Regions from separate parts of the Rhizobium cerradonense genome, predicted to be linked through region 1. Evidence: riboswitches for the same ligand, from Rfam matches in the RefSeq annotation. Region 1 holds a riboswitch; the other holds the start of a gene.
The links. A riboswitch is a leader RNA that binds a small molecule or an ion and turns the genes downstream of it on or off. The one in region 1 is predicted to bind thiamine pyrophosphate.

Region 1 (15,330 bases):
TAGCACAGAGACGATTTTGGGGCAGGATTAGGGGATATGCATATGAAGAATATGTCTGCAGATCGGCGTATGATTAAGATCGCGATGGCCGCTCCCTATCTCGGCCGGGACGAAGAGCACGACCTCGCCATCCGCTGGAAGGATCACGACGACCGCGGCGCTCGCAACAAGATCGCCACAGCCCACATGCGCCTCGTTATTTCGATGGCGGGCAAATTCCGCAATTTCGGCTTGCCGATGAGCGACCTTGTACAGGAAGGCTATGTAGGTCTCCTAGAGGCGGCGGCAAGGTTCGAACCGGAACGGGAAGTACGATTCTCGACCTACGCAAGCTGGTGGATCCGCGCTTCGATCCAGGATTATATCCTGCGCAACTGGTCGATCGTGCGCGGAGGCACGAGCTCGGCGCAGAAGGCGCTGTTCTTCAATCTTCGCCGCTTGCGGGCCAAGCTCGCCCGGGGCAATACCGGCGTTACGGTGCAGTCGATCCATGAAGAAATCGCCGTCGCCCTCGGCGTCAGCCTTGCCGATGTGCAGACCATGGATGCGCGCCTCTCCAGCAATGATGCATCCTTGCAGGCGCCGTCGATTTCCGGTGACGCCGAAAGCGCCGAGCGCATGGATTTCCTGATCAGCGACGAGCCTCTGCCCGACGAACAGGTCTCCAACATGATCGATGGTGAGCGCCGCCGAGTCTGGCTGGCTTCCGCCTTGAAGCACCTCAACGAGCGTGAAATGAAGATCATCCGCGCCCGTCGCCTGGTGGAGGATGGTGCGACGCTGGAGGAGCTGGGCGCTGATCTCGGCATTTCCAAGGAACGCGTACGTCAGATCGAAAGCCGCGCCATGGAAAAACTCCGCAGCGCTCTGGTCGACGCCGATCCGCGTATGGCGAGTTACGCTTGATAAAAACCTTCTCCCCATGGGGGAAGGATCAGGTGCCAGCAAAAAGGCAGCTTTTCTCGATAACGCCCTCAAGCCGCGCTGTGCGCGGCCTTTTCGTGCTGGGGCGAAGATGCGCGATCCAATTATTCGGAAATAATCTTGACCCTGTCGCCGGGCGCGACGTTTGCGCCCGTTGGCAGGGCGTTGATCAGTTTGAAGAGATCGAGTTTGCGGTCGGTGCCCATCATGCGGGCGGCGAGCGTTGTGATATTATCGCCTGTCTTGACCGTCACGACGCGCACGCGCAGTGGCTTCAGTGATGAGGCTTCTTCCGGCGTCATGTGCCGGAAGCTTGAGCGAAGCACGTCGGCCGTCTGCTGCAGGGCGGTCGTGTTGCCCTTCGGCACGGCCGTCAGGAAGCGGAAGATCTGCGAGCGGTCGCGGATGACGGTGACGTCGAAATCCCAGCGATCAGCCGAGGCGCGCGCGGTGGCGGCCTCCATGCCGTTGACGGTGATGGCACGGATGGTCGAGGGATCGAGACCGGTGACCCAGCCGCTGGAAATATAATTCGTCAGGTTCTGATTCTGATTGTCCGCCACGCCGTCGAAGCGGACGGCGATATCGCCGGGGCCGGTCGCCATGACCGCCTCGACCTTGTTGTCGATGTGGAAATCGGGCGGGACATCGAAGCGAATGCCGAGACCGCCGTGCAGGAAGGTCTGGCCACGCACATAGCCTTCTTCCGGGCTGTCGCCATAAAGCAGGCCGTCGATGCCGTTGAGGTAATAATCGCGGCCGGCATCGCCGACCTTACCTTCCTCGCCGAATTCACGGGCATGCATCTTGGCAAGATCGATGCGCTGCGGCGTGCTCGGATGGCTCGATAAGAAGTCGAGGCTCTGGTCGGCGTCGGAATTGGCCGTCATAAAGTGGCTGTAGTCTTCCATCGCATTGAGGAAGCGGGCTGCCGCATAGGGATCGTAGCCGGCCTGGCCAAGCGTGCGGATGCCGATCTCGTCGGCTTGCAGCTCCTGCTGGCGGGAGAAGGCGGCAAGACGCAGCTTGCCGCGGGCGAGGGCTTGCTTGCCGGCAAGATCGCTCGACAGAACTTCGGAGACGACGCGGCTGGCGATGACTTCGGCCTCTTCACGCTTCTGGCGCTCGATACCGTGATTGGCAGTGACGTGCGCCATTTCATGCGACAGCACGGCGGCGACTTCCGAGGCATCGTTTGCAAGCGCCAGCAGGCCGCGCGTGACGTAGAGATAGCCACCGGGCAGCGCGAAGGCATTGATCGACGGCGAATTCAAAATGGTGATGCGATAGGATTGCTGCGGATTTTCCGACACGCTGGTCAGTGCGCCGGCGATGCGGGCGACCAGGCGCTCGGTCCTGGCATCCTTATACTCGCCGCCATAGCTCGCCAGAATGCGCGGATGCTCACGGGCGCCCATCTGCGCGCGCGGATCGTTCTTCTGCACTTCGGAAACGATCTGCGGGCTGGACGATGGCGAAACATTCGGTTGGTAGGATTGATCCAGCACCGACTGACAGCCGTTGAGCACCGCCGCGGCAATGAGGATGGGGGCCAAGCGGCGCGCATGGGCCGCGACAGTCCTGCTGATCCTTCGTCCTGCGTAGTCGCTCTGCTTCAGTGCCTGTGTCCCACTCATCTTACTGCCATGCCGGCCGGACGCCGAACCCGGTTGATCATGACTAGGCAGATCATCGCCGCGTTTCGTCAAAGGTTGCATCCACTCCGATCGGACCTGAGTTCGTCCGGGTGGTCTCTGCCCTTTGCTGTAGCCGATTTCGGCAGCAGTTGCATAGCGAGACTCCGTTTAAATGTGGCAGCGTTGTATTTTGGCAAGCATATGCCAGGACTTTCAGCCGTCCGCCGCGACGAAATTAAGGCAAAACCGGCAGCAAAATGCTGCGTCGCATTCAATGTTGCAAAAATGTGGTCAGTGCCGGAATGCCGTCTTGCGTCAAAAAACGCTCGATGGGAGCTGAAAGCGGAACGGTTCCGCCATCGATGAAGACGGCATGATCGGCAAGACGGCGAACTTCAGCCGGGTCGTGCGAGACGATCAGCACCGTATTGCCAGTTTCGCGGTGAAGCTCGGACAAAAGCTCCGCCATGCCGGAGCGCAGGCCGGGATCGAGCGCGGCGAAGGGCTCGTCGAGCAGCAGGATCGGCTTGTCGCGCACCAGCGCCCGTGCGAAGGCCGCACGTTGGCGCTCGCCGCCGGAAAGGGTGCCGGGCTTGCGTCTATCGAAGCCGGCAAGCCCAACGCGTGCCAGGGCTCCCGAAATCCTTTGCCGGTCGTCCACCGAGAGTTTCAGCGACGGGCTGATGCCAAGCCCGACATTGGTGAAGAGATCGAGATGGGCAAAGAGGTTGTTATCCTGGAAAACCAGCGATACCGGCCGCTCGGAGGGATGCAGCCTAGTGACATCCTGCCCGGCAAGCATGATACGGCCACGGTCGGGCGTCTCGAAGCCGGCGAGCAGATTGAGGAAGGTGGATTTGCCCGATCCGGACGGGCCGGTGATGGCGATGATCCGGCCTTGCGGCAATTCGCAATCGAAGCGGAAATCATGGGTGCCGAGCCGCAATTCGACGCCGGCCATCATAATGCCCCGTTGTCCCGTGCGCTGATTATCGGTCATTCCGCCTGCCTTCGTCCTCATGCCTGCCTTGACCGGCCGTGCCGGCGACAGTCAGGAGTAGACATATCAGCCCCAGAATGAAAGCAAGTCCGTCCGCATCGTTGGTGCGATAGCTGCCGAGCTTGCTGTAGACCAGCCAAGGCAGTGTCACCAGGCTATCGGAGCCGAAGAGAGCGACGGCGCCGAGATCGCCGAGCGACAGCGCCATGGCGAAGGAGAGCGCCGTAAAAAGCGGCTTGCGCAGGCCGGGCCAGTCCACTAGCCGCAACCGCGCGAGGCCCTGAAGACCGAGGCTTGCGGCCAAACGTTCCGTGCGGCGACGATGGACAGCATGGGCCGGTTCGATGACGCGGATGACAAAGGGAAGCGCCATCAGGGCGTTGATGGCGACGATCAGAAGCGCCGCAAATCGGGCGGGATCGCCAAACAGCCTCAGCGCCAGGAACCATCCGGTCGCCAGCACGATCGGCGGCACCAGCAAGACGAGGGAGGACGTGCCGCTCAAGGCGAAGGCGAGGGCGCGCAGGCCCGGCGCTTTCCGGCGTTCGGCCGCTATCGCCGCGCGGGCGCGGATGATGGCGAAGGAGATGAGAACCGCCAGAATGCCGGCGGCAAGCGCGATTGCGAGGCTGGTCGAGGCTGCCTGCAGGAAGATCGCCTGGCTGACGAGCCTCAGAAGATCTGCCTTGAGGCCGGTGACGACCACCGAGGCGAGCGGCAGGCCGATGAATAGGGTGGCGAGCAGGAGCAGCGTGCTGTCGGCCAGTTTGGCGGCGGGCACTGTTCCATCGATGCGCCGCACGGCGCGGCCTGCCGTCAGCCCGTGATCGTCCGGCGCTGGAAGCAAGGCCATGGCGCCGAGAATGGCGGCGGTCACCACGATCTGCAGCAGGGACAGGGCTACGGCGCGGCCGGGATCGAAATCAAAGCGCAATGCTTGATAGATCGCCACCTCGAGCGTGGTCGCGGCCGGGCCGCCACCGAGGATCAGCACCAGCGTGAAGCTGGTGGCACAGAGCATGAAGATCAGGCCGGCGATGCCGGAAATGAGGCCGCGCAGCACCGGCCATTCGATGAAACGAAAGACGGAGGCGGGGCGCATGCCGAGGCCACCGGCCATTAGCCAATATTCCGCCGGCACGCGTTCCAGCCCGGCGAGCATCAGGCGGGCGGCGAGCGGCAGGTTGAAGAAGACGTGCGCCAGCAGGATGCCCGTCAGCCCGTAGATGCTGACCGGCTGCGCTAGGCCGAGCCCCGTCAATAGCTGGTTGAGAACGCCCTGACGCCCCCATATGCCGAGCAGGCCCAGCGCGCCGATCAGCACCGGCAGGCCCATGGGAACGGCCATCAGGCGGATGAGCCAGAGCCGGCCGGGAAAGCGAGGCTGCCGCGCCAGCGCGCGGGCGACCGGAATGGCGAGGGCGACAGAAAGTAGGGTGGACAGCGTTGCCTGCAGCAGGGTGAAGCGCAGCACGCGCAGAAGATAGGGATCGGCAAGCGGATTGCCGTCGGCGGATTCGATGCCGGCGGCAAGCAGGGTGACGATGGCAAGGCCGATGAAAAACACGATACCGGCGAGGCTGAAGGCCCCGCCGGCGATGGCATGTCTTTTCTCCGGCGCCGTCAGCAGCATCTCGGCATCAATTGGTGCTGGTGGCGGCCAGCCATTCGTCGATCCAGGCCTTGCGGTTCTTTTCGACCACATCGGGGCTCATCAGGAAGGTCTTTGACGGGACGACCAGCTTGCTGAAGGCATCTGGCAGCGGCTCGGACGTCGCCGAGACCGGCATCATCCAGTTATTGGTCGGGATGGTGTCCTGAAAGCCGGGCGAAACCATGAACTTCAGGAAGTCGCGGGCAAGCTCCTTGTTCGCCGACGACTTGATCAGGCCGGCAACTTCGATCTGGATGTAGTGGCCCTCGGAGAAGGCGGCCGCCTGATAGCGGTCGGTCTTGTCTACGACCATATGATAGGCCGGCGACGTCGTATAGGAGAGCACCATCGGTGCCTCGCCCTTGGTGAAGAGGTCATAGGCTTCCGACCAGCCGGGGGTGACGGTCAGGATGCGGCCCTTGAGCTTCGTCCAGGCATCGGCCGCCTTGTCGCCATAGACCGACTTGACCCAGAGCAGCAGGCCGAGGCCCGGCGTCGAGGTGCGGGGGTCCTCGATGACGATCTTCTGCGACGGATCGCCCTCGACCAGATCCTTCAGGCTCTTTGGCGGATTCTTGACCGCCTGCGTATCGTAGACGACGGCGAAATGGCCGTAGTCATAGGGGACGAAGACGTCGTCTTTGAAATCGCCCGGAACCTTCAGGCTGGACGTGTCGATGCCACTGGCATCGAACAGGCCGGTGTCCTTTGCCTCGTCGACGAGGTTGGTGTCGAGGCCGAGAACGACGTCGGCCTTGGTGCCCGTGCCTTCCAGCTTCAGCCTCGAAAGCAGCGCCACGCCGTCGGTGACGCTGACGTAATTGACCGTGCAGCCGCAGGTTTTCTCGAAGGCGGCCTTGACCTTGGCGCCCGGACCCCAGTCGGCGGTGAAGCTTTCATAGGTGTAGATGGTGAGCGTCTTGTCCGCAGCTTCGGCGCGCTCTGCGGCGAAAAGCGTTGCGCCGGCGGCGAGAGCCAAGCCGGTAAACAGTGACAATAGCGATCGGTTGGGCATGACAGCGCCTCCTCGTTGGTTTCGTTTTGAACGGGAAAAGGGCGCCATGATTTTGTCACGCGTCTAATCCCTCCGCCGGTGTTAGCCGGATCAGGTTCCGCGGGTTGGCCGGTGAAAGCCTCTCAGCCAGATGTCTTCGAAAGACATAAGGCACCCCGTTAGAGCGTTGGCAGGTTTATTCCTGTGACGAAGCGATGACAAGGGGAATGATTCCCCTGTCGATTGCAGTACGTTCGTTTTACTCGGCCGCGTGCGCAGCCGCCTGGCTGTCGAGCTTCTTGGCGGCGCCGGGCAATTGCACGTTCTTCAATGAGATCGCCGTCAACAGGCCGAGGAAACAGATGGCGGCGGCCGTCATGAACAGTGGGCTGAAGGCGCTCGCATAGGCATTGGCAACGCTTTCGCGCGTGGCGTCCGGCAGGGCCGCCATCATCTTCGGCGTCAGCTCCTCGATATTGGCGACACCGGGGATGGAAACGCCGATATTGCCGAGCTTGGCGGCGATGATGGCGCCGTAGATGGAAATGGCGATCGAGGCGCCGCCCATGCGCGAGAGCGTCACGGCGCCGGTGGCGGCACCGACGTCGCGGCTGGCTGCGGCATTCTGCACGCCAATGACCGGGACTTGTTGTGCCAGGCCGATGCCGATGCCATGCAGCAGCATCAGGGCGCCGATGAAGACGATCGGCGTGCCGGCGTGAACATGCGCCAGCGTGGCGAAGGCGATGGTGCTGCAGGCGGCGCTGGCGATGGCGAAGGGCTTGTAGCGGCCCTTCATCGAGATCAGCCGGCCGGCCGAAAGCGAACCGCAGACGATGCCGCCGGTCAACAGGATGAACAGCAGGCCCGCCATGGATGGCGACAGGCCGGTCGTCGTCTGCAGGAAGAGCGCGAAATAATTGACCATGCCGATTGCCACCGCGCCGCTGGTGACCGAGATGATCAGCAGCAGGCCGAAGGTCGGGTTGCGGAACAGCGTCATCGGCACGATCGGCTCCGGCGCGCGACGTTCGACGAAAACCCAGGCCAGCGCACAGAGCGCGCCGAAGGCGGTGATCCCGAGGCATTGCGGCGAAAGCAATGAGCCGAAGAGCTCCGTGCCGTCAGCGGCAAGCACGATGCTGGTGGTCGTCAGCGCAAGGAGGAGCGCGCCGGCATAGTCGATCTTCGGCTTGCGGGCGGGTTTGCGGTACGGGAGCATGAAGGCGAGGCCGGCCAGAACGATAAAGCCGATCGGCACGTTGACGAGGAAGATCGAGCGCCAGCCGAAGAGGTCGCTCATCGTGCCGCCGAGAACGGGGCCGATGGCGCCGGAAGCCATCAGCACCAGGCTGGAATAGCTCTGATAACGGGCGCGTTCCCGCGGTTCGAAGAGATCGGCGTTGACGGAGAAGATCGAGACCAGAATGCCGCCGCCGCCAAGGCCCTGCAGCACGCGGGCGGCGATCAGCGTATTCATCGATATTGCAAGGCCGCAGACCGCCGAACCGATGGTGAAGATCGCGATCGCGGTCATCATCACATATTTGCGGCCGAAAAGGTCACCGAGCTTGCCGTAAACGGGCATCGAGGCGGAAAGGGCCAGCAGATAGGCCGAGCCGATCCAGCCGAAGCGTTCCAAGTGCCCGAATTCTCCGACGATGGTCGGAAGTGCCGTCGATACGATCTGGTTGTCGAGGGTTGCCATGAACATGGCGGTCATCAGGAAGAAGAAGAGAATCAGCCGGCGGCGATGATCCGCCACAAGTGGCGTGGGCGTGGTCTGCATATCCATGGAACGAGAAATCCGAGCTTGCCCGAAACGCTATGCGCTCGACCGAACGCATGGGAACGCCCCGGTTCCTGAATGCGGAACATGGCGTTTTCGGACAGGTCTTCGAAAGCGAATGTTCCGGAACAATATATGTGCTATCAGCATATAACTGTCAATGGCAAGTGAATGCTGTTTGCATATTTTAATTCCTATCCGTCTCTGATATGTTGGAATGATGACATCAGCGACGAACACACGAGAAGTTGAAGCCTCACCCTTGCCCGAAGATGAAAACCGGTTGCGCATCGGGCAGGTGATGACCCGCATGCGCCTGATGACCGGCCGCCGCATGATCGGTCGGCTTGCCATCCAGAACGTTGCGCCGGGCCTGGAGCTTTCGCATCTCGACGTCATCGATGCCGTAAGGCGCGCGGAAGAGGCCGGCGAAGTCACGGTCGGGACCATCGCCGAAATCCTGCGCATCGATCCATCGCGGGCAAGCCGCATCGTCGCTGACATGGTCGCCCGCGGCGTGTTGCGCCGCAAGGCGTCGCAGGCGGATGCGCGTCGCATCGTGGTCGTGCTGACCGCGCTGGGCCAAAGGCTGCTCGCCGAAATCCAGGCGCAGAAATTTTCGGTCATCGAGAGCATCATTGCCGACTGGTCGACCGAGGACATCGAGACTTTCTCGCTGCTGTTCGATCGGTTCGTCAGCGGTTACGAGCGGGTTTTCCAGGCGCGCATCAAGGAAACAGACGGCTGAACGGCTGACACCGCCGTTCTTGCCAACAGCGCTCTTCCCTTAGGACGCGTCTTTGCGCTATGGGCTTGGCACATGAGCCAATCCACCACCTTCACCATCCTTCTTGGCGGCGAGCTTCGCCTGACGGACCGGCTGCGCGCGGCGGTCGCGGGCAGCCGTTTCATTGCGGCAGATGGCGGCATGCGCCATGCCGTGGCGCTCAATGCGACGCCCGAGCTCTGGGTCGGCGATTTCGACTCGACGCCGGCGGATCTGCACGGTGCATTTCCGGATGTGCCCAAGCAGCCCTATCCGGAGGCAAAGGCAGCGACGGACGGCGAGATCGCCGTGTCGGAAGCGATCGACCGTGGTGCAAAGCGATTGATCCTCGCCGGCGCCATGGGTGGGGAACGTTCGGATCATGCGATCCAGCATCTGATCAATGGCGTTCAGCTCGCCGAAAAAGGTTTCGACGTGCTGCTGACCTCGGGCGATGAAGAGGCCGTGCCGCTGCTGCCGGGCGACTTGGAACTGGCGCTGCCGGCCGGCTCGCTGTTTTCCATTCTGGGCTTCAGCGACTTGAAGGGTCTCTTCATTCACAACGCCCGCTATCCCCTGCGCGATTTCCATCTGCCCTTCGGCGCGTCGCGCACCATTTCCAATGTGGCTGAAGGCACTGTGCGCCTTTCGCTCGGCAGCGGCAGGGCGATCGTCCTTGCCCGCCCCTATGATCTCAGCGGAGTCTGATCTTGGCCCCTCCCATCCTGAAACTCGACGACATCTTTCTGAGCTTCGGCGGCGCGCCGCTCTTGGCCGGCGCCGGGCTGCAGGTGGAGCCGGGCGATAAGATCTGCCTTGTCGGCCGCAATGGCTCCGGCAAGTCGACCCTCCTCAAGATCGCCGCCGGCCTTGTCGAGGCGCAGTCCGGCGAAGTGTTCCGTCATCCGTCATCGACGGTGCGCTATCTCGAGCAGGCGCCGGATTTCGCCGACTATAAGACGGTGGCCGCCTATGCCGAAGCCGGGCTCGGACCGGGCGACGATCCTTATCGCGTTACCTACCTGCTCTCCCATCTTGGCCTGACCGGTGAGGAGGACCCGAAAAACCTCTCGGGCGGCGAGGCGCGCCGCGCGGCGCTTGCCCGCGTTCTTGCGCCGGAACCGGATATCCTTCTGCTCGACGAGCCGACCAACCATCTCGACCTGCCGACCATCGAATGGCTGGAAGGCGAGCTACAGAAGAGCCGCAGCGCCCTGGTGCTGATCTCGCACGACCGGCGCTTCCTGGAAAAGGTGTCGACGGCGACCGTCTGGCTCGATCGCGGCACGTCGCGGCGGCTCGATCGCGGCTTCGCGTTTTTTGAAGGCTGGCGCGACCAGGTGCTGGAGGCCGAGGAGCTGGAACAGCACAAGCTCGGCAAGGCGATCGAGCGCGAGGAGCACTGGCTGCGCTACGGCGTGACCGCGCGGCGCAAGCGCAATATGCGCCGCCTCGGCGAGCTGCAGGACATGCGCGCGCGCCATCGCGGCCATAAGGGACCGCAGGGCACGGTGCAGGCAGCGGCGGCCGACGCGCAGGAAAGCGGCAAGCTGGTGATCGAGGCAGACAAGATCACCAAGACCTATGACGAGCGCGTTATCGTCGCGCCGTTTTCGATCCGGGTGCATCGCGGCGACTGTATCGGTCTCGTCGGTCCGAACGGTGCCGGCAAGACGACGCTCCTGAAGATGCTGACAGGCCAATTGCCGCCGGACGGCGGCACGGTCAAGCTCGGCACCAATCTGGAGATCGCCACCCTCGACCAGAAGCGCGAAGACCTCAATCCGGAGGATACGCTCGCCAATTACCTGACGGACGGCCGCGGTGAAAACCTGCTGGTCAATGGCGAGCAGCGGCACGTCACCGGCTATATGAAGGAGTTCCTGTTCCAGCCGGAACAGGCGCGTACGCCAATCAAGAATCTTTCCGGCGGCGAGCGTGCCCGGCTGATACTGGCGCGTATCCTGTCGCGGCCGACCAATCTCCTGATCCTCGACGAACCCACCAACGATCTCGACATCGAGACGCTTGACCTCTTGCAGGAGATCGTCGCCGGCTTCAACGGCACCGTTATCCTCGTCAGTCACGACCGTGATTTCCTCGATCGGACCGTGACCTCAACCATCGCACCTGCCAATCCCGAAGAGCCGGACGGCCGCTGGATCGAATATGCCGGCGGCTATTCCGACATGCTCGCTCAGCGCAAGGGCGCAATCGAGGAGCGCAAGCGAGCCGAAAAGGCAGCCGAGAAGCCGAAAGCAGCGGAGACGCAGGCAGCCACCGCTGAAGCTTCGAAGGGTAAGGGCAAGCTCTCCTACAAGCAGAAATTCGCCCTGGAAAACCTGCCGAAGGAGATGGCGAAGGCCGAGGCTGACATCGCCGCCCGCGAAAAGAAAATGGCCGATCCCAACCTCTTCGCCAAGGATCCGGCAAGCTTCAACCGCCTTGCGGCCGAGATGGAAAAGCTGCGCGACAGCCTGACGAAAATGGAAGAGGAATGGCTGGAGCTCGAGATGCTGCGGGAAGAGCTGGAGGGCTGAGGCGCGGTTCAAACCGTGTCATCAACCTTTCATAGCCATCGGTATATTAAAGAAAACAGATGGTTGCAGCCGGTGCTATTCCCTGTTGTCGAATTCGATAAACTGTTTATACATTGTGTTGAAAGTACCAGACTAGAGCATCCTGCTTTCAGGTAAATATCCCCTCCAAGCGAACAGATGCTCCAGGTTCAAACGTCCAGAGCGCCCCTTCTGCGTTTAAACCAACGCACGGCGTTCCAGAGCTGGAGGACGCCGCGGATCGTCAGTCATCCGCGACGCATTGAGAAGTCCGAAGAGATCTGACGAGATTCCGCCGCTGGCGGTGTAGGTCCTTCGCGGAAGGCTGCAGGCAGACATCATGAACGCTTGACGCGGCAGTTTTTGCCGTGGGTGATTTATTGGTCAGGGGGTTCCTTCATGCCGATGACGCTGGCGCGTGTCGCTTTCTTAAGCTGTGCAATTGCTGTTCTCACGGGATCTCAGGCGCTAGCGCAAAATGCGCCGCCCGCGGCACCGGTGACGGTCGCCAAGCCCGTGGTCCGCGATGTCATCGACAGCGATGAATTCATCGGCCGCTTCCAGCCGGTCGATGAGGTCTCCGTGCGCTCGCGCATCGGCGGCTATCTGCAGGAGGTGCATTTTCAGGACGGTACCATAGTCAAGCAGGGAGACCTGCTTTTCGTCATCGACCAACGGCCCTACGTCAACGCGCTGAATGAAGCCACGGCTTCCCTCGAAGTCGCGAAGTCGACACTGACGAATGCCGATGCGCAATTTCAGCGCACGCAGGCATTGGCGGGTACCGGCAGTTTGTCCGCATCCAATCTCGACGATCGCCGCCGCGATCTGATCTCGGCGCAGGCAAATGTCCGCGGCGCGCAGGCGGCTGTCGATCGTGCCTCGCTCGACATGGAATATACCAGGATCACTGCGCCGCTCAGCGGCCGCATCGACCGGCGCCTGATTTCGGTCGGCAATCTCGTCCAGGCGGACCAGACCGTTTTGACGACCATCGTTTCGCTCGATCCGATTGACTTCTATTTCGACGTCGATGAACGGCGGCTGCTTTCCTATGCTGATGAGGCGCGCAAGAACGGCAGTGTTCTGCAGCAGGGCGGCGGCGGCCTCGATGTCACCGTGATGATCGCCGACAATCGCCAGCAGCCGTTCAAGGGCAAGCTCGATTTCGCGGAAAACCGCGTCGACAACCAAACCGGCACGATCCGTGTGCGCGCCCGCTTCCCCAATCCGAATCTCGTCTTGCAGCCTGGCCTTTTTGGGCGCATCCAGGTCGCGGGTTCCAATAGTTACAAGGCGGTCCTTGTTCCCGACGAGGCCATCGGCGCCGATCAGGATCAGCGCGTCGTCTACGTCGTCGGTGCCGATGGCAGCGTTACGCCGAAATCCGTGCGGCTTGGGCCGAAGCTTTACGGCTACCGCGTCATCCGCAGCGGCATGACTGGCGACGAAACCATCGTCGTCAACGGGCTGATGCGCATCAGGCCCGGCGTCAAGGTTGCACCGCAATTGGTCCAACTGCCGCCGGATGCGACCAACGAGGAGGCGCCGACACAGGCATCGGTCCAGGGGTCGGACCAATGAGATTTTCCCATTTCTTCGTCGACCGGCCGATTTTCGCGTCGGTCCTTTCCATCGTGCTGCTGATCGTCGGCGGCATCGCCTATTTCCAGCTTCCGGTCGCGCAATATCCGGAAGTGGCACCCCCGACGATCGTGGTGCGAACCTCCTATCCGGGTGCGGATTCGCAGACCATTGCCGATACGGTGGCGACGCCGATCGAGCAGGAGGTCAACGGCGTCGAGGACATGCTCTACATGTCCTCCTATTCCAGCGCCGACGGTTCGATGTCGCTGACCATTACCTTCAAGCTCGGCACCGATCTCGACAAGGCGCAGGTTCTGGTCCAGAACCGCGTCTCCATCGCCGAGCCCCGCCTGCCGGATGAGGTTCGCCGCATCGGCATCACCACGGTCAAAAGCTCGCCTGACCTGATGATGGTCGTGCATCTGCTTTCTCCGAGCAATCGCTATGATCAACTCTATATCTCCAACTACGCCCGCACGCGCATCCGCGACCTTCTCGTCCGGCTCGACGGCGTCGGCGACGTGCAGCTCTTCGGCGAGCGGCAATATTCGCTGCGCATCTGGCTCGACCCCGAAAAGCTTGCCGCCTACGGCATGACGGCCGGCGATATAGTCCAGGCCTTGAGGGATCAGAACGTGCAGGTATCGGGCGGCTCGATCGGCGGGCCGCCGGTTTCGGGCACCAATGCCTTTCAATATACGGTGACGACCCAGGGGCGCTTTTCCGATGCGCGACAATTCCGCTATGTCATCGTCAAGGCGACGGATAGCGGTCGGCTCGTGCAGTTGCAGGATGTGGCGCGCATCGAACTCGGCGCGCAGGACTATGTCACCAACAGCTATCTGAACGGTGCTCCCGCCGTTGCGCTCGGCATCTTTTCGCGGCCCGGCACCAATGCGCTCGATGCCGCCGCAGATATCCAGAAGACGATGAAGGATCTGGCACAGGATTTCCCCCAGGGCCTCGAATATCGCATCGTCTACAATCCGACGGAGTTCATCTCGGAATCGATCAACGAGGTCTACAAGACGATCTTCGAGGCAGCGATCCTCGTCGCCATCGTCGTGCTGGTCTTCCTGCAATCCTGGCGAACGGCGATTATTCCGATCGTCGCCATCCCGGTATCGTTGATCGGCACCTTCGCCTTTTTGCTGGCCTTCGGCTTCTCGCTCAATATGCTGACGCTGTTCGGCCTAGTGCTCGCCATCGGCATCGTCGTTGACGATGCGATTGTCGTCGTCGAAAACGTCGAACGCAATCTTGCGCTCGGGATGACGCCGAAAGAGGCGTCGCACGTGACCATGAACGAGGTCGGTACCGCCGTGCTGGCGATTTCGCTGGTCCTCATCGCCGTCTTCCTGCCGACGGCTTTCATTCCCGGCATATCGGGGCAGTTCTACCGGCAGTTCGCGGTGACGATTTCCGTTGCAACAGCGATTTCCTGCCTGAATTCGCTGACGCTGTCGCCGGCGATCGCGTCGATCGTGCTGCGCCCGCATGACCATAAGAAATCGAATAACATCTTCTCGCGCTTCGGCCGCGCTCTTGGCAACGGTTTCAACCGCGGCTTCGACCGGATGAGCAGCGGCTATTCCTGGGTCATCAGCCATCTCGTCACGACCTGGGTCGCGCTCGGCTGCGCTCTTGTCGTTTTCGTCGGGCTGCTGGGTGCGACGTGGTACATGGGCAAGATCGTGCCGCAAGGCTTCATCCCGACCATGGACCAGGGCTATGCCATCGTTGTCGTACAGCTTCCGGATGGAGCGTCGCTCGCGCGCACCAACGCCGTCATTCAGAAGGCGACCGAGATCATCAGGAAAACGCCGGGCGTCGAAAACGCTGTTGCCTTCGCCGGTTTCAACGGCGCGACCTTCACGAATGCCTCGAATTCCGGTGTCATCTTCACGCCCTTCAAACCGTTTGAGGAGAGATTGAAGAACGGGGAGAGCGCCAGCAAAATCATTGGTCAGCTCTACGGCAGCCTGCAGGGCATCCAGGAAGCCTTCATCATCGCGATTCCGCCGCCTTCCATCCGCGGCGTCGGCAATTCCGGCGGCTTCAAGATGCAGCTTATGGACCGGGAAAATGCCGATATGCGCCGGATTCTCCCGCTGGCCTATCAGCTCATGGGCGTGGCCGCGCAGAACAAGGGGGTCAGCGGCGTCTTCACCACCTTCTCGGCCAATAGCCCGCAATATTTCCTCGCGGTCGATCGTGACAAGGCGCGGGCGCTGAACGTGCCGATCCCGAATATCTTCGAGACCTTGTCGATCAATCTCGGCACGTCCTATGTCAACGACTTCAACGCCTTCGGCCGCGTCTATCAGGTACGGGCGCAGGCGGACCAGCAATATCGCATGGACCGGGAGGATATTCTCGCTCTGAAAGTTCGCTCGGCAACCGGTGCGCTCGTGCCGCTCG
Region 2 (15,330 bases), on a different contig from region 1:
ACGCAGAGGCAGCCGGACGATGGCTCGGCGTCCGCTCGCGGCTGCAGCATGTCTTCGACACGGGCGGTGACGAAGCGGCGATTGGCAATACCGGTCAGTTCATCGGTATAGGAGGCCTTTATCGCCAGATCCCGGTCCTGCCGGACCGTGCGCGTCTTTGCCTTCAAACCCGTCACATCGCTGGCGACACACAGCATCCACCTATCTTTTTGAACCATCTCCGTCATCCAAAGCCAACGACCGTCGACGAGATCGGTCTCAAAGGCCCTGTAGCCGATCTTTCCGCGGCGAGATTGAGTAGAGATCAACCACTCTTCAAAGTCTGCAGCGTGGATGACAGTGCCGCGTTTCGCATGGAAATTCCGCCGCATCAGATCTGGCCACAACGGCGTCTCATCGGGCTCTATGAAAAAGGCTGTCCGAAACGCCTTGTTCGCGTAGCGCAATCGGTCGAATTCATCATAGGCAGCTACGAGAACAGGGGCGCTCTCGAATAGTTCAAACAGTCGGCTGATGTCATTATCCATGGGATCGACTTTGACAATCCTCGTGCGTGTTTTCATGAAGCCGGACGGTATGCAGGCGCCTCAGGGTCTATTTGTCGCCGAACGATGATCAGGTCAAGCTTAAGTAACATCGACAGGTGTCAGAGCGCTCGGTTCTCGCATGCATTCTCCCATGAAGTGGTTTTTTCGTTGGATGTCACAACGACCATCGTAACTCGCGCCAGCGTGGTGAAGTATCGGCGGCATCCGCGGCCCGCTATCTTGGCTCTCCGCTGATGCATCGCCGGATGAAGTTTCCGGCATGTATGATTGCCTGCCGTCCTGCTTCGAGCTGTGCGTTCCATAGCGGCCATGCGTGGATCATGCGCGGCCAGATCTCGAGTGTGACCTCGACGTCGGCTTCGCCGGCAGCCGCTGCAAATCTTGTGGCATCGGCAAGCAGGCTTTCATCCGATCCGACCTGAATGAGGAGCGACGGCGTTCCCTTCAGATCGGCATAGAGCGGGGAAACGCGAGGATCCCTGCGGTCCACATGCGGGGGCACGTAGGCCTCGGCGAGCTCAAGCAAATAGTCTTTGTGAATGAGCGGATCGATCGCATCCTTCGTGGCAAGCGTCGTGCCGGACATGGTCAGATCAGTCCAAGGCGAAATCAGCCAGCCACATGCCGGCAAGGCTTCACCGGCAGCGCGCAGTGTATTGATCAGCGAGACGGTCAGGCCGCCGCCGGCGCTATCGCCGCCAACGGCGATATGTTCGGCATTTATGCCCTGTCCGCGCAGAAAGCGCCAGGCGGCGATGGCATCGTCGAGAGCCGCGGGAAACGGATTTTCCGGCGCAAGGCGATAGCCGACGGCGAGCGTCCGCGCGCCCGCCGCGCGCCCAGCTTCGGTTAGCAAACGGCGATGGCTGACGATCGAGCCCGAGCAATAGCCGCCCCCGTGGAAGAACATGAGCACATGCGCGGCATTGCTGCCCGGCGCCAATGACCATTCCGCGGAGAAGCCGTTCAGTTCGACTTCTTCCAGTTCGATATCGTCGGCAATCGGCCAGGCGGCACCGACTTCCTCGATTCTATGCCGGCGCTCCGCCCATCCGACGGGGCGGGGCCTGGAACTTAATAGGGTTCGAATAGCATCGATTTCGCGGTGGTCCGCCATCTTGATCTCCGTGTAGGCCCGGATCGGATCATTGCTGGATTTCAGTCGATGCAGATGTGATTGCGGCAGCCGGACGCTATTTCGTCGGGCCGTTCTGTCGCTTTGGGACGTTCTTTGAGAATGCCGTCTAAGCTTCGTTGGTCCCAGTCACAGAATAGAATCGCGTTTGCGCTGTTGCAAGAACGTCGCAGGCAGTAATCGCTGATTGAGTCATTGCGACGTTATTACCCCGCCTCTGTAAGTCCTTTATTCTTCGGGCGGCAAAATTCGATCAACTGCTGCGAGCTCATTGGTCGTGCTAGCGCGTAACCTTGCAGCAAATGGCAACCAAGATCTTTCAGGATCTTCGCATGCTCCATGGTCTCCACGCCTTCGGCAACGATGTCGATGTTTTGCGATCGGCCGATTTCGATAATTGAGGAGACCAGACGGCGTTGGGATGGAGATGTGACAATCGGCTTGATAATTTCCCGATCGATTTTAAGCCTTCGTGGCTCAAATCTAAGTAGGCTGACGATGCTGGCATGTCCGGTGCCGAAATCATCAATCTCGATTTCGATCCCAAGCTCTTTGACAGCGGGAATGATCTCATTGAGAACAGGTTGAAGATCGTCGAAGGAGATTGTCTCAAGCAGCTCGAAACACAGGCGACCTCTCGCCAAGGGAAGTGCGGAAAGCTCGGCAAGCAGATTTGGCTGCGCCAGTCGACGCGCTGAAATATTGACTGAGACACGCGGGATGTCCATCCCAAGGCTGTCCCATCTTGTAAGCTCGAACAGGGCCTTTTGCAGGATCAGCCTGTCCATGTCGCCGCTGCGCCCCAGCCTTTCCGCGACGTCAAGAAATTTGTCCGGGGTGAGCAGACCTTTTCGCGGGTGATCCCAGCGGGCGAGTGTCTCGACGCCGACGATATCCAATGTGTCTGCGTTAAACTGCGGTTGGAAGAATGCGACCAGTTCATCGCGATCGAGCGCATGATTGAATTCGTCTGCCAGTTCTTTCGAATGGATTGTGGCGCTACGAAGCTCTTCGGTGAAAATGGCGGCGCGGCCGCGGCCCGTCTTCTTCGCCTCGTACAGGGCCAAATCGGCATTGAGAAGCAATTGACTGAGGTCCCGCCGGCGCGCAGCAGGTTCAGTCTCCCAGGCGACGCCAACGCTTGCACCCACCACACACTCCGCCCCATCAATGGAGAGGGGCTGCTCGAGCGTATCGACAATCTGTTGCGCCAATGCGTTTGCCTTAGGCTCGGCATCGGTGCTCCAGCTAGCGAAGATGAACTCATCTCCGCCGATCCGAGCCGCGACGTCGTTCGGGCCGGCCAAATTGGCAAGGCGCGAAGCCGTTGCCTGTAGCACCGTGTCACCTCCGGCATGACCTTTCGTGTCGTTGATCTCCTTAAATCGATCCAGGTCGATATGAATGAGGATCAGACAATCTTCCGGACCCGGTCTCGTCGGTTGCGAGATCATCTGGTCGATAAATCGCCTGTTAGGAAGCCCTGTGAGGGCGTCATGCAACGACAGGTATTCCAGCCTTTGCCGTGCTCGAACGAGCTTTTTCTTGTGAAGGCGAAGCTTTTCAATAGTTTTTTGGCGTGATTTGGTCAGAAAGCCGACCCAGATGATCGGTGCAACGACACAGAATGCCAACAGGCTCGCATAGAGCTCAAAAGTGGCAATCCCGCTATTTTGGCCCCATCCGTGCTTGGGCACCGCGGCGAGGGTCCATCGGCCATACGTCATATCAACGAATGTCACGACCGGTTGCTTCGAAAAAGTGTCCAGGCTGCCGAGAAAAACTTGTTTGGGCAAGTTCGGCTCCGGTACGGTGCTAATGGCAATCTCAAAGTCGGTCGATTCAAGGCCGCTATCTTGGTAAAGCCTCGGAATATCTACGATTCCAGAAAGAAGACCCCAAAAGATCTGACTTGTTCCGTCATTGATATAAACTGGGCACCTGACTATGAAAGCAGTCCCGCCCTGGACGAGCTCAACAGGCCCGGTCAGAACGATATTGTGGGTGTTGCGCGCCAGCATCGCGCCGTCGCGTTGCTTTTCATTCTTTCGGTAGTCGAGTCCGATGGCCTTTTCGTTTCCTTTTTCCGGATAAACCCACTTCACCACCATGCCAGGCGCCGCGGCGAAGCTTCGCAATTGTGAATCGGGCTGCAAGATTTCGGCAGCAAGTTTGGAAAAGGCGGTTTGGTCCATCGTTGGATTGACTGCGACACCAGCCGCCAGGCCTTGCAGCAGCTTCACATTGCTATTGAGGTTCGTCTGAAGCCGGGATGAAATGGTGGCAATCTCGCCGGCAACAATGGAGCGTTCATCGGCCAGCGATCGTTCCCGCCGCCAGTTCGTTGCAACACAGACGACGATGACTGCAATAGTTGCCGCAAATATTGCCGGAGCAAATGCGCCAGTATGGCCTATTACAGAGCTCGCGAAGCCGCGCAGTATCTTTGGATTTCTTCGAAACTTCATCAGGTTGCCGGTATAGAGGACACGCCTGTACCCTGACACAGTTTCTTTAAAGCAACACTAAACCGGTTAGGGCAAAGAATTTTACCCTCCACACGAGGTCTTTTGCCGGGTGATGACGGCATCCTGCAGCGCATGAGATCACGTGACTTTGAAGTAAGGTCGTTCGCTTGAAGTTGCCGAGGCTCGCAAGTGCCGCGTATCTTACCGGAGTGATTAATCCATTCGAGGGCTGTCTGATATGTCGGTAATGTTGAATCGCCGGAATGTCTGCTTAGGTCTATCTGCCTTAGCTATCGGTACCTTCAAATCCAGCGTCGTCTTTGCTCAAGAGAAGGAAAATGTGAATAGCGGCTCGGCCGCCTATTTGTATTTCTCCCAGCCGATTGATGAAAAGTCTACGCTCGATCTTACGAGCGGCATCATAAATCTCAGATCAAAGGGTTATGGCACAATATACCTGATGATAAATTCCATGGGTGGAAATATCGCTTCGGGCATCGCCCTATACCACATACTGTCTTCCATGGACGTTCAAATTAATACGTATGCAATTGCCAATGTTGAATCGGCGGCAGTTCTTTTATTCCTGGCTGGGAAAGAAAGAATTGCAAATAAAGAATCTCTTTTTGCATTTCACTCCGGCCAAGAAACCTTCAGCAGCGAAAAACTGACCGCCGATCAAATCAATGAGGGATATAACGCCCTTGCAATCGATGATGATCGAATGAAGGAAATATTCGAGGGGCGGCTTTCAATCAGCGACAAGCAATATGCCGACCTCCTGAGCCCGAAACTTCGATTTGTAAGGGCACCTGAGGCATTAAATATGGGCCTGGCAACACGGATCGGCGAGGTGAGCATACAACCGCATGATGGGCTGTTTTTTGTTCAATCCTCCGGCGGCAAGTAGTCTTGGTGAAATGCCTCTTTGGCCGGGTGGCGTTCGTATGGGAGCTACCTGAGCGAGACAATGCTCCGCATAAACAGAGGCGAATTCTCAGCATCCTGGAAGCCGTCTACGGCAAGTTCAAATCTCTTGATCGGAGCAATGCATGCGCCTTTTCAAGTCCACGCTCCTGGCCACGTTCTGCTTGATGGCTACGTTCGCCCAGGCTGCCGGTCTTCGCTTCATCAGCGTGCCGGTTGAGCCCGGCCTTCCGATGCTACAAGCAGCCGTCTGGTCTCCTTGCGCCGAAGAGGCGGGCGAGGTGAAATTTCGCATGACGACGCTGCCGGCCACGGAGAACTGTGCCGTGTCCGGCGAAAAACTGCCATTGATCGTGATCTCGCATGGCTATGGAGGATCCTTCGTCAGCCACCATGACACAGCCGAGATGCTCGCAGATGGTGGGTTCGTTGTCGTTGCGCTCAACCATCCAGTCGACGCGGGATCCGGCGGCGATATGAGCCGTGCCGACACTCTTGCCCCGTTCGCGGAGCGTCCGGCCGACATCACGCGATTGATCGACTACATGCTCACCGCATGGCCCGATCATTCGAAACTCGACCCCGAAAATATAGGGTTCTTTGGCTTCTCGAGAGGTGGCTATACAGGCTTGGTTGTTGCAGGCGGCACTCCCGATCTTCGAAAGGCTCTTGCGCTCTGCCCGGAGAATTCTCCGAAGCCCAGTTGCGCACAACTGCAGAAAAACGAGATGCCGACACAATCATTCGCGCATGACCCTCGCGTGAAGGCCCTTGTCATTGCCGATCCGGCTTTCGGTCCATTGTTCGGCCCAGACGGCTTAGAGAACGTGAAAACCCCGATTCAACTTTGGGCGTCGGAACACAGCGGAGAAGACAGAACTGGCGGTGAAGTGTCGTTTGACTTTGTTTCGGCTATCGATCGCGATCTGCCGGCCAAGCCCGACTACCATATCGTACAAGGTGCCGGTCATTTTGCCTTCCTTACGCCCTGCACGCCGGATTTGGCTAAGAAGCGTCCGGACATATGCGGCGACAGACCCGGGTTCGACCGAGTGGCCTTTCACAAGGAGTTCAATTCCGCGGTGTTGGCGTTCTTCCGGAGGCACTTGGAGCACTAACCGGCCGATCTGATGGCCGAATTGGTCGTTGATGCTCTTGAAGCAGTTCTGGCCAGAAGTGGGGCGTCCGCTGCAGCAAAGACGCCTCTTCGTATCTAAATCGGGTCCGCGCAGACATTGGAGCGGTAGATGTCGGTCATCCCCAGCCACTGCATGGTTCTCGTTTCGGGTGCTTTGTTCAAGGTGATATCCGTGACCACCGCAGCACTGTCCGCCCCGTTCTCGAAGACGCCGGCAATGCGTTCCACGGTCAGCCCGCCGATCGCCACCAGCGGTATGCTGCCGATGCGCGCCTTCCATTCGCCGATGCGGTCGAGACCCTGCGGCGCCCAGGCCATGGCCTTGAGAATGGTGGGGTAGATCGGACCGAGCGCGATATAGTCCGGACGCGCCGCCAGCGCGATCGCCAGCTCCGCCTCGTCATGCGTCGAAAGTCCCAGCTTCAAGCCTGCCTCGCGGATGGCGCCAAGATCGGCCACCGCCAGATCCTCCTGGCCGAGATGGATGAAATCGCAGCCTTCCTCGATGGCAAGTTGCCAGTAGTCATTGATGATCAACTGGCATTCGTGGGCGGCGCAGACCGCCTTTGCCTGGCGGATGTCTGCCCGTATCTCGGCCAGAGTGCGATCCTTGATGCGCAGTTGCACCAGTTTGACACCCAGTGGCACCAGCCTTTCGATCCATGCGGCACTGTCGACGATCAGGTAGAAAGGATCGAGCTTCATGCGAAAACCGCCTTTCCGATTACGGGTGTCGAAGGCACTGCCATGTCGCGCGGCTCCAGCATACCGGCGCCGAACGCCTGCCTGCCGGCGTCGATCGCCTTGGCGAAGGCTTCCGCCATTGCGGCAGGGTCGCCGGCGCCGGCAACCGCGGTGTTCAGCAGTACGGCATCGAAGCCGAGCTCCATGACAACAGCAGCATGCGAAGGTCGGCCGATACCGGCGTCCACGATCAACGGCACGTCGGGAAAATGTGCCCGCAGGGATCGAAGTGCGGAAAGATTGAGGGGGCCTGCCGCAGAACCAATCGGGGCGCACCAGGGCATCAGCACCCGGCATCCGGCTTCGAGCAGACGTTCGGCGACGACCAGATCGTCCGTCGTATAGGGAAAGACCTCGAAACCCTCACCGGTGAGAATGCGCGCCGCCTCGACGAGTGCGAAGACATCCGGCTGCAGCGTATCGTGGTTGCCGATCACCTCCAGCTTGATCCAGTTGGTTCGAAACACTTCGCGGGCCATCTTGGCGGTCAGCACCGCCTCCGATACGCCATGGCAGCCGGCCGTGTTGGGAAGAACGCGAACGTCGAGCGCGCGGATCATGTCGAAGAATGCGCCACCGTTGCGACCGCCGACCGCTTCGCGGCGCAACGATACGGTGACGATCTCGGTCCCTGATCGCTTGACCGCTTCGGCGAGGACTGCTGGCGAGGGATAGCGCGCGGTGCCGAGAAGAAGTCGCGACCCGATTTGGCTTCCGTAGAGATCGAGCATGGTCAGCCTCCTTGCATGGGTGTCAGGATCTCGATCCTGTCGTTGTCGACCAGAATATGTCCGTCGCGATCCTCGCGATGAACGAGTTCGCCGTTGACGGCGGTTGCCAGCCAGTCGCCTTCGTAGTCGAGGGCGGCCAAAAGCTGCGAAAGCGTCGTGGCGGCAATCGTCTGCGCTTCGCCATTAATGATCAGGTGCATTGGAAACTCCTTTGCGTCGTCCGTTCGGAAAAGACGAGATCGGCGGCTTCTGCCGCCATTGTCGGCGCCAGCAGAAAACCGTGGCGATAAAGACCGTTGAGGTATGTGACCTTGCCTTCCCGCATTACTCGCGGAAAATTGTCGGGGAGGGCAGGGCGGATGCCGGCGCCGGTTTCGACGATAGTGGCATCCGCAAAGGCTGGATGCAGCGTATAGGCTGCGTTCAGCAGTTCCATCATCGAGCGCGCAGTGATCGGGCCGTCGAATTCGGTCTCGATCATCGTCGCGCCGACCATAAACAGACCCTCGCCGCGGGGGACGATATAGACGGGAAAGCGTGGATGCAGCAGGCGGACGGGCCGGGCGAGCGTGATCTCCTCCGTATGCAGATAGAGCATTTCGCCACGCACGCCGCGCAGATCGCGACTTTGCCCGATGCGGGCAGCACCTGTGCAATCAACGATATCGGAGAAATCGTCTTCGCTCACATCTTCGTCGGTAAAGACGACGCCCTCTGCCGACAGCAACTCCTTCAACGCACGCAGCACCTGGCGAGGATCCAGATGAGCTTCACGCTGAAAGAACAGGCCATGTCTGAAGCGAGTGGCGAGAGTGGGTTCGAGTGAAGCAATGTCGTCCTCTTCCACCCATTGATGACCTGTCGTGCGGCTGGCAAATCGCCTCAGCTCTCCATGGTCGCGGGTCGATGCGACGACCAGCGTTCCGTTGCAGACGACCTTGCCCGGCAGGATCGCTTCCCACCGATCGGCGGCATCGAGGCCGCGTTTAAGCACAGTCTCAGCCGCGCTTTCGCGCTCGCACCAAGGCGCGAGCATGCCGCCGGCGAGCCAGGAAGCAGCGCGAGCGAAGTTTGGGTGCGGGTCGAAGACGATCACTTTCGCACCACGGGCGTGCAATTCGCGTGCGACCGTGAGGCCGGCGACGCCGGCCCCCTTCACAAGGACACGCATGTCAGTCTGCCTTATGGGTTGGGGTGTCGATCGGCATATAGAGATCGCCGCCCTCACGGTATTTCGCCGCCATCGCGTCCAGCCCTTCCTTCTGCGCTTCGGCGCGGATGTCGTGCGAAATCCGCATGGAGCAGAATTTCGGGCCGCACATCGAGCAGAAATGCGCAACCTTGTGGGCTTCCTTTGGCAAGGTTTCGTCATGGAAGCTGCGGGCGGTGTCGGGATCGAGCGACAGGTTGAACTGATCTTCCCAACGGAACTCGAAGCGGGCGCGCGACAATGCATCGTCGCGCACCTGCGCGGCCGGGTGCCCCTTGGCAAGATCGGCAGCATGGGCGGCGATCTTGTAGGTGATGACACCTGTTTTGACGTCATTGCGATCGGGCAGGCCAAGATGTTCCTTCGGCGTGACGTAGCAGAGCATCGCCGTGCCGAACCAGCCGATCATGGCAGCGCCGATGCCCGAGGTGATGTGGTCATAGCCCGGCGCGATATCGGTCGTCAGCGGCCCGAGCGTATAGAAAGGCGCCTCGCCACAAACGGCGAGCTGCTTGTCCATGTTTTCCTTGATCTTGTGCATCGGCACGTGGCCGGGGCCCTCGATCATCACCTGGCAATCCTTCGCCCAGGCGATCTTCGTTAGCTCGCCGAGCGTTTCGAGTTCGGCAAATTGCGCCGCGTCGTTGGCATCGGCGATCGAGCCGGGGCGCAGGCCGTCGCCGAGCGAGAAGGAGACGTCATAGGCGCGGCAGATATCGCAGATTTCCTCGAAATGTTCGTAGAGGAAGCTCTCGCGATGATGGTGAAGACACCACTTGGCCATGATCGAGCCGCCGCGCGAGACGATGCCGGTCACGCGATTGACGGTGAGTGGGATGTAATGCAGCCGTACGCCGGCATGGATAGTGAAATAATCGACGCCCTGTTCGGCCTGCTCGATCAGCGTATCGCGATAGATTTCCCAGGTGAGGTCTTCGGCGATGCCGCCGACCTTTTCCAGCGCCTGATACAGCGGCACCGTGCCGATCGGCAGCGGCGAATTGCGGATGATCCATTCTCGGATATTGTGGATGTTGCGGCCGGTCGAAAGGTCCATGACGGTATCGGCGCCCCATCGGGCAGCCCAGACCATCTTCTCGACTTCCTCCGCCATCGATGACGTGACGGCGGAGTTGCCGATATTGGCGTTGATCTTCACCAGAAAATTCCGGCCGATGATCATCGGTTCGCTTTCGGGGTGATTGATGTTGGCGGGGATAATCGCCCGGCCGGCGGCGACTTCCTGGCGGACGAATTCCGGCGTGACATGATCCGGAATATGAGCGCCGAAGCTCTCGCCGTCGCGAATCAGTGCTTCGGCGTTGGCCTTGCGGCCGAGGTTTTCGCGAATGGCGATGAACTCCATCTCCGGCGTAATGATGCCGGCCCGTGCATAAGCGAGCTGGGTGACGGCTTTACCGTCCCTGGCACGTAGCGGCCGGCGTCGCCCTGGGAATTCCGGTGTGAGCCGTTCGCCGCTGACAAAGCCGTTGTCCTCGGGGCGGACATGGCGGCCCACATAGGATTCGACATCGCCGCGGGCGAGCACCCAGTCACGGCGCAGTTGGGGCAGGCCCTGCTCGATGCGGATCTCGGCGCCCTCTATCGTGTAGGGACCGGAGGAATCATAGACGACGACAGGCGGCTCGCCTGCGGTCGGATGGACGCTGATCTCGCGCATCGGTACGCGGATATCGCTATGGATATCTCCAGAAATATGGATCTTCCGCGATGCCGGCATCGGGCCAGTCGTGACGGTCGGGGTAAGATTCTTTGCGGCAATGGTCATGGTTTGAGGCTCCAAATTGCAGTTGGAGACCCAGTCAATCAGCCGGAATGATGGAAAGACGCCGGCACGGATTCCACGCATGAATCCAAAGCCTTCGAGCGCTTGCACCGTCCCTACGCCAGTATGAACTGGATCAGGTTCAACGGGTCACTGCGCCCACAATCGGCAAAGCCGTATTGTTCAGCAGTATCTCAGCCCCTTGCCGGGACCCCCCTGGTGAATGTCGGTGATCGTAAAGGGCCGCTGCTGATGATGTCAAGCTTGCTCTCATTGCGGCTCGGGCGTCGAGCGATATCTCTGTCCCGAGCCTGGCTGATGAAAGATGTCCGTATTGGCGGTTACAGGAGGAAATTGGCTTGACTGATTTGCTCAACCATTCTTAATAAACTGATCTGCTGGACCAACCAGTGGACCGGAGGGTGCGATGGACGAAAGTCCGATCTTAACCGAGGTGCCGAATATCGCGCGTGGTCTCGCCCGCCGGACGGCGCGTGACGTTATCGCTCAGAAGCTGATGGTCCTGATAGCAACCAACATGTTGCGGCCGGGCGACGAGTTGCCGGGCGAGCGCGAACTGGCAAGCGTTCTCCATGTCAGCCGCGAAACGGTGCGCGGCGCCATCCAGACCCTGGCCGCGCAGGGTATCATCGCGGTTTCGCATGGCAGCCGCAGCCGCGTTTGCAAGGTCGACCTCAGCCACATCACGGTGACAATCGCCTCCCCCAATGCAATCGACAGCTACGATCTGGAGTCGGTTCACGCGGCCCGTCTCCATGTCGAGCTCAAGGTCGTCGGCGACGCTGCCGAACGGATCGACGATGCGACGCTGGCAAAGTTGCAGGCTCTTCTGGAGGCGCAGCGGCTTGGCGGAGACGATGTGATGCGTTTCCTCATTTGCGACCGCGAATTCCACGTTGCGATCTATCGCGCCGGTGGAAACCCGCTGCTCGCCGACTTTGTCACTGACCTATACACCTACATGATGAATTACCGCCGCAACGCTATGTCCAAGCCGGGCGCTATCGAAGCGAGCTACGACGATCATCTATCGATCTACGAGGCTCTCGCACGGCATGACCGCGATGCCGTCGTCGACGCGTTCCGGCATCATCTGACGCGTATTTACGAAACGACCAAGGTTCTGCTGGCGACCGGCAATACCGGCAATACGGTTTGAGCCGCTGAGCATGAGGAGATCTGGCTGATATGCATGTGATGGTTATCGGGGCGGCTGGCATGATCGGCCGCAAGCTGGTGGAGAAGATTGGTCTGCAGGCAGATGTGCTTGGCCGCGGGATCGACAGGTTGACGCTTGTCGACGTTGTTCCGCCGCCGGTTCCGGCCGCGCTTGTATCCGTTTCCACGGCGATGACGGCCGATCTTTCTGATCCCGCGAGTGCCACCAAGCTTTCCGGCTTGCGGCCGGATATGATCTTTCATCTGGCGGCGATCGTATCCGGCGAGGCCGAGGCGGATTTCGATAAGGGCTACCACACCAATCTCGATGGCACGCGCTCGCTCTTCGAGGCCATCCGGCACGAGGGGCTGAAGGAGCCCTATAACCCCCGCGTCATCTTTGCCTCGTCGATCGCTGTTTTCGGCCAACCCTTTCCGGAGAAGATCGGCGATGATTTCTTCACGACCCCTCTGACGAGCTACGGTACGCAGAAGGCGATCTGCGAACTGCTGCTTGCCGATTATTCGAGGCGCGGCATCTTCGACGGCATCGGCATTCGCCTTCCAACAATCTGCATCCGCCCCGGCAAGCCGAACAAGGCGGCCTCTGGCTTCTTCTCGAACATTCTGCGCGAGCCTCTTGTCAATCAGGAAGCCGTGCTGCCGGTGGACGAGAATGTCCGACACTGGTTTGCCAGCCCACGTTCCGCAGTCGGCTTCTTCATCCATGCCGCACGCATCGACAGCAGCAAGATCGGGCCGCGCCGAAATCTCACCATGCCCGGACTGTCCGCGCTTGTTGGCGAGGAGATCGAGGCTCTGCGCCGCGTTGCCGGCGAAAAGGCGGTCAAGCTCATCCGCCGTGAGATCGACCCCACAATCCGCTCGATTGTTTCCGGATGGGCGACGGATTTCGATGCGCGGCGCGCAACGGCACTCGGCTTCAGGGCGGAAACCAATTTCGATGAGATCATAAGGATCCACATCGATGATGAACTTGGAGGGAAAATCTGAGATGGCGCAGCCCGCAATCGCACCAAAAACGCAGATCGCCCTTGTCACCGGCGGAGGTACCGGCATCGGCCGCAGCATCGCCAAAGCGCTGAGCGCGGAAGGTTATACCGTTGTCCTCACCGGGCGCCGTCATGATGTGCTGGAAAAGGCAGCCAGCGAACTCGCCGCCGAGACTGGCGGCACGATGCGGGCGATTGCCTGCGATATCGGGGCTCCTGAACAGGTCGCTGACCTCTTCGGCAAGATCAAATCCGAATTCGGCCGGCTCGATCTTCTCGTCAACAATGCCGGCAGCGGTGCGCCTGCGATACCGCTCGAAGAGCTCACCTTCGACCAGTGGAACGGCGTGGTGGCGGCCAACCTCACCGGCGCGTTTCTTTGCACGCAACAGGCTTTCAAACTGATGAAGTCGCAGGTGCCTCACGGCGGCCGCATCATCAACAACGGGTCGATTTCGGCGACAACGCCCCGGCCAAATTCCGCCCCTTATACCGCGACCAAGCATGCGATCACCGGCCTTACGAAATCGACCGCGCTCGACGGACGCCCATTCGATATCGCTTGCGGCCAGATCGATATCGGTAATGCCGCAACGGACATGACCGCGAGAATGAGTTCCGGTGTGCTGCAGGCGAATGGAGAAATTGCCACCGAACCGACGATTTCCGCCGAGCATGTCGCTCGCGCGGTCGTCTACATGGCAAGCCTTCCGTTGGAGGCAAACGTCCTGACCATGACCGTGATGGCGACAAAGATGCCGCTCGTCGGAAGGGGATAGGACGTCGAAATTGAATTGGTTGGCGTTCTGGCGGTGAATGTCTCGGAGGAGGAGATGACCGGCAGAGCCAAGAAAGTGACAAGTTCTGGGAGGGACTTTTATGGCAGGTGTCGAGTTTGTCGATGTCAGGAAATCATTCGGGGCGTTCCCGGTTATCAAGGGTGTGAACATTGAGATTGCCGACGGGGAGTTCGTGATCTTGGTCGGACCGTCCGGATGCGGAAAATCCACGCTTCTGAGAATGCTTGCCGGCCTCGAAAACATTTCCGCCGGCGAGATCCGTATCGGCAATCGTGCCGTCAACGGTGTAGCGCCGGGTGACCGCGACATAGCCATGGTCTTTCAGAATTATGCGCTCTATCCGCATATGTCGGTGGCGCAGAACATGGCTTTCTCGCTGATGCTTAAGCGCGCGCCGAAAGCCGACATGGATATGCGTGTCAAGAAGGCTGCGGAAATCCTGGGCCTTACCAAACTTCTCGACCGCTATCCCCGCCAGCTTTCCGGCGGCCAGCGCCAGCGTGTCGCCATGGGCCGGGCGATCGTGCGCGATCCGCAGGTCTTCCTTTTCGACGAACCGCTTTCTAACCTCGATGCCAAGCTCCGGGTCGCCATGCGCGCGGAGATCAAGGAGCTTCATCAACGTCTCGGCACCACGACCGTTTACGTCACGCATGATCAGATCGAGGCCATGACGATGGCCGACAAGATCGTCGTCATGCATGACGGCGTCGTCGAGCAGGTGGGAAAGCCGCTGGATCTCTACGACACGCCTGCCAATCTTTTCGTCGCGGGCTTCATCGGTTCGCCGGCGATGAACATGATCAAAGGCCGCCTCGATGCGGAGAATGGCAGCCGGTTCATCGCGTCGGACGGAACTGTCCTGCCGGTGGCAAATCCGCCCGCTGGCGCAAAGGGCCGGGATCTCGTCTATGGGCTGCGCCCGGAATACATCGCGCTCGACGCCAACGGTCTGCCGGCGGAAATCATCGTGATCGAGCCTACCGGGTATGAAACGCAGATGACCGTCAGGTTTGGCGGCAGTGATGTCAACTGCATCTTCCGGGAACGGATCAATGCCCGACCCGGCGATACGCTGCGCGTTTCCATCGACGCGCCGCATGTCCATCTATTCGACGCCGAAAGCGGTCGGAGATTGACGATCTGATACCGCTTCGGCGGGAAGCAGGAAAAAGAGGAGTTTTCCTGCTCGCCCGTCGGTGCGGAAATATCCGGCAAGGTCGGATGCGATGGTCGTCGTCCACCACACGGGAAGGTGGGCGCCGGGGGGATTTGCTCCCGTTTTCAAAGGAGGAGTATCATGACATTCAAGAGACGTGACTTTCTTGCCGCATCCGCGGCCGCGGCCGGCATCGCTGGCCTTGCGCCGCTCGGCATTCGCCCATCTTTCGCCCAGACCGAACCCAGCTACACGCCCGAAAAGGGCGCAAGTCTCAGGCTTCTTCGCTGGACACCCTTCGTCAAGGGCGACGAGGATGCCTGGCTTGCCAATACCAAGAAGTTCACGGAGGCAACGGGCGTCGAGGTTCGTGTCGACAAGGAAAGCTGGGAAGACATCCGACCGAAGGCCGCTGTCGCCGCCAATGTCGGTTCCGGTCCCGACATGGTGATGTGCTGGTTCGACGATGCTCATCAGTATCCTGACAAACTC

Region 2: linked by a shared signal. The riboswitch ahead of thiC (phosphomethylpyrimidine synthase ThiC) and the one ahead of thiB (thiamine ABC transporter substrate binding subunit) in region 1 are both predicted to bind thiamine pyrophosphate.

The regions. Positions count from the first base shown of each region.
Region 1 covers NZ_JAQJCK010000004.1:165,210-180,539, forward strand. Annotated here, with positions in the region: gene PH547_RS11430 (RNA polymerase factor sigma-32) at 43-906, shown strand; gene PH547_RS11435 (M48 family metalloprotease) at 1,029-2,561, opposite strand; gene PH547_RS11440 (thiamine ABC transporter ATP-binding protein) at 2,833-3,561, opposite strand; gene thiP (thiamine/thiamine pyrophosphate ABC transporter permease ThiP) at 3,551-5,194, opposite strand; gene thiB (thiamine ABC transporter substrate binding subunit) at 5,202-6,230, opposite strand; TPP riboswitch at 6,281-6,398, opposite strand; gene PH547_RS11455 (MDR family MFS transporter) at 6,469-8,004, opposite strand; gene PH547_RS11460 (MarR family winged helix-turn-helix transcriptional regulator) at 8,219-8,746, shown strand; gene PH547_RS11465 (thiamine diphosphokinase) at 8,819-9,472, shown strand; gene PH547_RS11470 (ABC-F family ATP-binding cassette domain-containing protein) at 9,475-11,304, shown strand; gene PH547_RS11475 (efflux RND transporter periplasmic adaptor subunit) at 11,722-12,906, shown strand; gene PH547_RS11480 (efflux RND transporter permease subunit) at 12,903-15,330, shown strand, end outside.
Region 2 covers NZ_JAQJCK010000020.1:60,123-75,452, reverse strand. Annotated here, with positions in the region: gene PH547_RS28820 (sensor domain-containing diguanylate cyclase) at 1-527, opposite strand, end outside; gene PH547_RS28815 (alpha/beta hydrolase) at 763-1,665, opposite strand; gene PH547_RS28810 (bifunctional diguanylate cyclase/phosphodiesterase) at 1,890-4,151, opposite strand; gene PH547_RS28805 (ATP-dependent Clp protease proteolytic subunit) at 4,390-5,061, shown strand; gene PH547_RS28800 (alpha/beta hydrolase family protein) at 5,204-6,196, shown strand; gene PH547_RS28795 (thiamine phosphate synthase) at 6,292-6,921, opposite strand; gene PH547_RS28790 (thiazole synthase) at 6,918-7,691, opposite strand; gene thiS (sulfur carrier protein ThiS) at 7,694-7,891, opposite strand; gene thiO (glycine oxidase ThiO) at 7,882-8,862, opposite strand; gene thiC (phosphomethylpyrimidine synthase ThiC) at 8,864-10,690, opposite strand; TPP riboswitch at 10,783-10,915, opposite strand; gene PH547_RS28770 (FadR/GntR family transcriptional regulator) at 11,115-11,867, shown strand; gene denD (D-erythronate dehydrogenase) at 11,897-12,880, shown strand; gene PH547_RS28760 (SDR family oxidoreductase) at 12,882-13,658, shown strand; gene PH547_RS28755 (ABC transporter ATP-binding protein) at 13,759-14,826, shown strand; gene PH547_RS28750 (ABC transporter substrate-binding protein) at 14,980-15,330, shown strand, end outside.